2 regions of the Nocardioides ginsengisegetis genome follow, and region 2 is predicted to be linked to the other one. Evidence: riboswitches for the same ligand, from Rfam matches in the RefSeq annotation. Region 2 holds a riboswitch; the other holds the start of a gene.
What was found. Region 2 has a riboswitch for thiamine pyrophosphate ahead of FB382_RS03815 (thiamine phosphate synthase). Riboswitches for the same ligand answer to the same signal wherever they lie in the genome.

Region 1: it holds a riboswitch for thiamine pyrophosphate, as region 2 does, so the genes downstream of both, FB382_RS07665 (thiamine phosphate synthase) here and FB382_RS03815 (thiamine phosphate synthase) in region 2, are expected to answer to the same signal.

Annotation. Positions count from the first base shown of each region.
Region 1 covers NZ_JACGXA010000001.1:1,619,048-1,622,277, forward strand. The annotation lists gene FB382_RS07650 (hypothetical protein) at 585-782, opposite strand; gene FB382_RS07655 (hypothetical protein) at 938-1,186, opposite strand; gene FB382_RS07660 (hypothetical protein) at 1,199-1,399, opposite strand; TPP riboswitch at 1,656-1,765, shown strand; gene FB382_RS07665 (thiamine phosphate synthase) at 1,762-2,355, shown strand; gene FB382_RS07670 (FAD-dependent oxidoreductase) at 2,355-3,230, shown strand, end outside.
Region 2 covers NZ_JACGXA010000001.1:810,067-813,296, forward strand. The annotation lists gene FB382_RS03800 (SGNH/GDSL hydrolase family protein) at 1-446, opposite strand, end outside; gene FB382_RS03805 (hypothetical protein) at 598-849, opposite strand; gene FB382_RS03810 (hypothetical protein) at 862-1,053, opposite strand; TPP riboswitch at 1,233-1,342, shown strand; gene FB382_RS03815 (thiamine phosphate synthase) at 1,339-1,932, shown strand; gene FB382_RS03820 (FAD-dependent oxidoreductase) at 1,932-2,942, shown strand; gene thiS (sulfur carrier protein ThiS) at 2,939-3,127, shown strand; gene FB382_RS03830 (thiazole synthase) at 3,124-3,230, shown strand, end outside.

The DNA of each region.
Region 1 (3,230 bases), 810 kb from region 2:
GCGCCATCGGGGTCTCGGAACCTCGATCTCGGGACCCGACCATCTTGACTCCCTGCAGTAGGACCCGATCGTGACGAATGAACGACCACACTTCCAGGCGTCGGTTGAGTGCGCCGACGGCGAGCACTTCTACTGCACCTTCTATCGAACGGCCCTGACGGGCACGGCTGCGTGTGGGTGTCCGTGCCACCGGTAGCGGCCATCGCCGATGAGCCGGGGGCGTGAAGTTGTGCGAGATTTGCTGGGTGCAGGTTCCAGCGACCTAAGTGATCTTCCCCGAACGTGGCATGAGGGCCGGGATCCGCGGGGCGACGCGGGTGACTCGCGTCGGGTGCCCGCTATGAAGGCGGAGAGTGGGGGCTGACCGTCAGCGCGTCAGGACGGTCGACGCCGACGCGTCGCGCGATGCCGGCGGCCACGGTGCTTAACAAGGGCCACCCGATGGTCGAGACGACCTGGATGAGGCAGCGGGCACGGATCATCATCGGTTCCTGCGACCAAGTGCGGCAGATCGGGTGGGTGGATTGCGGTGTGCCGCCTCGAGAGAGGTCGTGACGGCACACCGCAGCTGGTGGGGCCCGGGGCTAGCGTCCGACGCTGCGTCGCAGCGGCGCGTGGACTGCTGGGGTTCCGGGCTCGTGGTGGAGCGTTGTGACGGGCGTGCGGACGTTCCTGTCCCCGTCGTCCTCGTGCCATGCGCTGTGCAGCGGCATCAGGAGTTCGGGCACCATCGCCGAACAGACCGCGCACTGCAGGCGCTGGTCGCTGACGAGGTTGGGCACGGCCTGGAATCTATTGCGATCCATTGCATACCCATGAGTAGGTGATTTGCTGCACAGGCATGGTCTGGTCCAGCGACGGGTGTGCCCTGAATCGCCACGACAGTGGCAGGGCTCAGCGGGCGCCGCATCGTCGGGCACGGCACTGGAGTGCCGAGTCATGCCGCACCGCCGATGAGCTGGACGAGGTGCCCGTTCATCACCTTCCCGCGGAGCGGGTGGCCGCGGCGGGTGCGGGCGACGGTGAACCAGCCGTCCCAGTATGTCGAGTCAGGTCCGCGTCGTGTGCCGTACTCCAGGCGGACGTACCCGACCTCGTGGTCGGCGTCGAGAACGCAGGCCCCGTCACGGAGTGCAGAGCCGAACGCGTCGCGCAGGTACTTCTCGTTTTCCGGCAGCACGAACATGGGGACGCCTCCTCAGCCCGCAAGGAGGTGGTCGGCCTCTGCGCGCAGCAGCATCGCGGCGGAGCGGTGGCCGAGGATGGTGGCCGGACCGGGGGACCCGTACGGCGTGGCCGCAGCCTCGTCGGCCGCGCGACTGTCCTCGCGGCGGGCAAGCTCGAGCAGGATCGAGCGCAGCTGCCTGGCCATGCTGGTGTCGGACGGATCGATGTTCATGACTGCCTCGCCTTCCGCGTCGGGGTGTGTGGGGGACTGCTCCCACTGAACGCCCAGCGGGCTTTGGGCGCGACCGGAGAACTACGTACTTCGCTACGGAGACGTGCCCGGCTCGAGGGCGTTGGGCACGTCGAGTTCGCTGCGGGACCAGGGTTGAATCTCGCCGCGGCAATGCCACGGTCGTGTTTTGGTAGGCGGGAGATCCGCGAATCGGACAGGTCACATCGCCTCGCCATCGGTTGCGCTACGTTTTGCGAACCACCACCACGGGAGTTCGCGGCAGCGAGCTGAGAGGGAGCTGTTCCGCTCCGACCGTCGAACCTGATCCGGGTCATGCCGGCGAAGGAAGCGAGGAGCGTTCCGTGCTGTTGCCACGCCTGTTCTGTCTGGTCGACGCCACCGACGACCTGTCCCTGCTGCCGGCCCTCGCCCGGGCCGGCGTCGGGGGCTTCCAGGTCCGCGCCAAGGCGGTCGACGACCGCGCCCTGCTGGCCCTGACCCGCGCGGTCCGCGCCGCGGTCGAGGAGTACGGCGCCCTCGTGGTCGTCGACGACCGGGTCGACGTGGCCCTGGCCGCGGGGGCCGCGGGCGTGCACCTCGGTGCGTCGGACCTGCCGGTGGCCGACGCGCGCCGGATCGCGCCCGGCCTCGTCGTCGGCGCGACCTGTCGGTCCCGGGCCGAGGTCGTGGCCGCCCGCGAGCAGGGCGCCGACTACGCCGGCTTCGGTCCCGTCTTCGCCTCCGACTCCAAGGCGGGCCTGCCCGAGCCGCTGGGCGTTGCCGCGGTCGCCGCAGCCACCGGAGTGCTGCCGCTGGTCGCCATCGGCGGCATCGACGCGGCCGGTGCCGCGCTCGCCCGCGCGGCCGGTGCCCACGGGGTCGCCGTGATCGGCTCGATCTGGCGGCCGCCCGACCCGGTCGCCGCCGCGAAGGAGCTCGTGGCAGCGGTCGCCTGATGCGGGTGCGGGTCCTCGGGGCCGGGATCATCGGCCTGGCCTGCGCCGACGAGCTCCTCGTCCGGGGCCACGAGGTCGAGGTGGTCGACCCCGCGCCGGGGCTGGGTGCCAGCCATGCCGCGGCGGGGATGCTCAGCCCCTCGAGCGAGGTGTGGCACGGCGAGGAGGAGATCCTCCGCCTCGGGATGGCAAGCCTCGCGCTATGGCCGGGCTGGGCCGGACGCCTCGGCGTACCGCTCACGACGACGGGCACGTTGCTGGTGGGACGCGACGCCGGTGACCTCCAGGACGTCGAGCGGCAGGTGGCGCTGCTGGCGTCGCACGACGTGCGCGGCGACCTGCTGTCCGCGGCCGCCGTGCGCCGCCTCGAGCCCACCTTGTCCGCCCGCGTCGCCGGGGGAGCGCTGCTGCCCGGTGACCACAGCGTCGATCCACGGGCCGTCGTCGCGGCGCTGCTGGCGCGGGTGCTGGTCCGGGCGGAGGCCGACGCCACGACCCCGGACGTCACCGTCGTCGCCACCGGCGCCCGGCTGCCCGCACCCTGGACCCACCTCGTGCACGGCGTCCGCGGCGAGGTCGTCCGGGCCCGCACCGACGACCCACCGGTCCGCACGGTGCGCGGCTGGGTGCACGGCGTCCCGGTCTACGTCGTGCCGCGGCCCGGAGGTGAGGTCGTCATCGGCGCGACCTCGGAGGAGCACGACGCGCCCCCGGTCGCGACCCTGGGCGGGGTCGCCCGGCTGCTCGAGGCGGCCCGTGAGCTGGTGCCGGGCCTGGACCGGGCCGAGCTGATCGAGGTCCTCGCCCGGGACCGGCCCGCCACCGCCGACCACCTGCCCCTCGTCGGCCCCACCCACGACCCCGCCGTCGTGCTC
Region 2 (3,230 bases):
TCGTCGTAGATCCCGTTGAGCTCGGCGATCCGCCTGGCAAGGGGGCGAGCCAGGAACCCGGGGAGGCCGATGGCCCTACCGTGGTCGTGAAACCGGGCGGTGATGACCATCGCTCCCGACTCGGCCAGTTCGCGTGCGCAATGGAGCAGGTCCTCACGGATCCGTCGCGCGTCCCACGTTGAGCGCATGGCGTCATTGAGGCCGACCACGAGCGAGGCGATGACCGGGCGGTGGGCCAGTGCCAGTGGTAGCTGGTGCTCACGGACCTCGGACACGGTCGCGCCGGGCAGGGCCAGGTTGCAGAACGACACCTGGTGAGCGGTGGCGATGGCGTCGGACAGGAGGCGGGCCCAACCGCGCCAGCCCCTGTCGACCGGGTCGTCAAGACCGAGGGTGGCTGAGTCGCCGAGAGCGGCGAACCTGATGTAGTCGGCCTGAGTGGTCATCGGAGGTTCCCGCCAGAGGCCGACGAGGTCGTCCAGGTGAGGTGGATGCCGTCCGGCTCGGGCCTGGAGCTGATGACGGTTCCGTGCACGCGCTGGATCGAGGCCAGAGCAGCCGCGAGATCGGTGGGCGGGACGGTGGCGGTGTGCCAGGTCATGACGCGCTGCCGATCAGCTGGACCATCGGGCCGTTCATGATCTTGCCGCTCAGGGGGTGGGCGTCCCGGGTGCGGGTGACGGAGAACCAGCCGTCCCAGTACGCCGAGTCGGGACCGCGCCGGGTGCCGAACTCGAGGCGCACGTAGCCGACCTCGCGCTCGACATCGAGGACGCACGCCCCGTCACGCAGGTGCGAGCCGAAGACGTCGCTCAGGTACTTCTCGTTCTGGGGGAGGACCGTGTGCATGGCTCCGGCTCCTCACGCGACCAGGTCGGCCTGGGCGCGCAGCGCGGCCGCGGCCGTGCGGTGTCCGAGGACGCTCGGGGGGCAGGGGCACCAGTACGGCGTGACCGCGGCCTCGGTGGCAGCGAGGTCGTCCTGGTGCCGGGCCAGGTCCAGGAGGATCGAGCGCAGCCGGGTGGTCTCTGCGGTGCTGGTCTGGGGGGTCATGGCTGCCTCGCTTCCTGGGTCGGGGTGCTGTTCGTCGTGATTCCAGTGAAGGTCGACAGGCCGTCGTCCACGACCGGGGGATTACGTATTCGGCTACGTAGATGGAGTCCGTGCCCGGCCCGAGCACGGCCGCGTTCTGGACGGGCCGATCTGCGTCGTCCCCGTGTGCGCTACGTTTTCTGCACCACCACGGGAGCTCGCGGCAGCGAGCTGAGAGGGAGCTGTTCCGCTCCGACCGTCGAACCTGATCCGGGTCATGCCGGCGAAGGAAGCGAGGAGCGTTCCGTGCTGTTGCCACGCCTGTTCTGTCTGGTCGATGCCACCGACGACCTGTCCGTGTTGCCGGCCCTTGCGTCGGCGGGCGTCACGGGTTTCCAGGTCCGCGCCAAGGCGGTCGACGACCGTGCGCTGCTGGCCCTGACCCGCGCAGTCCGCGCCGCGGTCGAGGAGTACGGCGCCCTCGTGGTCGTCGACGACCGGGTCGACGTGGCCCTGGTCGCGGGGGCCGCGGGGGTTCACCTTGGTGCGACGGACCTGCCGGTGGCCGATGCGCGCCGGATCGCACCGGGACTGCTGATCGGGGCCACCTGCCGCTCCCGTGCGGAGGTCGTGGCGGCCCGTGACTGGGGGGCGGACTATGCCGGCTTCGGTCCGGTGTTCGCCTCGGCCTCCAAGGCAGGTCTGCCCGACCCCCTGGGCGTGGCCGCGGTCGCCGCAGCCACCGGAGTGCTGCCGCTGATCGCGATCGGGGGCATCGATGCGGCTGGGGCCGCCCTGGTGCGTGCGGCGGGCGCCCACGGGGTCGCCGTGATCGGCTCGATCTGGCGGCCGCCCGACCCGGTCGCAGCCGCGAAGGAGCTCGTGGCAGCGGTCGCCTGATGCGGGTCCGGGTCCTCGGGGCCGGGATCATCGGCCTGGCCTGCGCCGAGGAGCTGCTCGTCCGGGGCCACGCGGTCGAGGTCGTCGACCCCGCGCCGGGGTTGGGTGCCAGCCATGCCGCGGCGGGGATGCTCAGCCCCTCCAGCGAGGTGTGGCACGGCGAGGAGGAGATCCTCCGCCACGGGATGGCAAGCCTCGCACTGTGGCCGGACTGGGCCGGACACCTCGGCGTGCCACTCGCGACCGCCGGCACGCTGCTGGTGGGACGTGATGCCGGGGACCTTCAGGAGGTGGAGCGGCAGGTCGGTCTGCTGGCCGCGCACGGCCATCGGGTCGACGTCCTCGCCGCGGCCGCCGTACGGCGCCTCGAGCCCACCCTGTCCGCCCGCGTCGCCGGGGGAGCGCTGCTGCCGCGCGACCACAGCGTCGACCCACGGGCCGTGGTCGCGGCCCTGTTGGCGCGCGTATCCGTCCGGCCGGTGGCCGACGCCACGACCCCGGACGTCACCGTCGTCGCCACCGGCGCCCGGCTGCCCGCACCCTGGACCCACCTCGTGCACGGCGTCCGCGGCGAGGTCGCCCGGGCCCGCACCGATGACCCACCGGCCCGCACGGTGCGCGGCTGGGTGCACGGCGTCCCGGTCTACGTCGTGCCCCGACGCGGTGGTGAGGTCGTGATCGGCGCGACCTCGGAGGAACACGACGCGCCCCCGGTCGCGACCATCGGCGGCATCGCCCGGCTGCTCGAGGCCGCGCGTGAGCTGGTGCCGGGCCTGGACCGCGCCGAGCTCACGGAGGTGCTCGCCCGGGACCGGCCGGCCACGGCCGGCCACCTGCCCCTCGTCGGCCCCACCCACGACCCCGCCGTCGTGCTCGCGGCCGGTCACTTCCGGCACGGCGTGCTGCTCGCGCCGCTGACCGCCCGCCTTGTCGCCGACCACCTCGACCACGGCCTGGTCCACGCCGCCCTTGACCCCCGCCGCCTCCTCGACGAACGGATCCGCCCATGAGCATCACCCTCAACGGAGAGCCCAGCGCCCTCGAGCCCGGCAGCACCGTCGCCGATCTCCTCGCCGACTGGCGGGGCGTCGCCGTCGCCGTCAACGGTGAGGTCGTCCCGCGCGAGCGGCACCCCGCGACCGCTCTCCACGACGGCGACGTCGTCGAGGTCGTCACGGCGGTGCAGGGCGGATGACCGACGCACTGGAGATCGCCGGCGTCCCGCTCACCTCTCGGCTCTTCCTCGGCACCGGCGGCCTGCCCCGCCCGGCGCTGCTCGAGCCGCTCCTCGCCGCCGC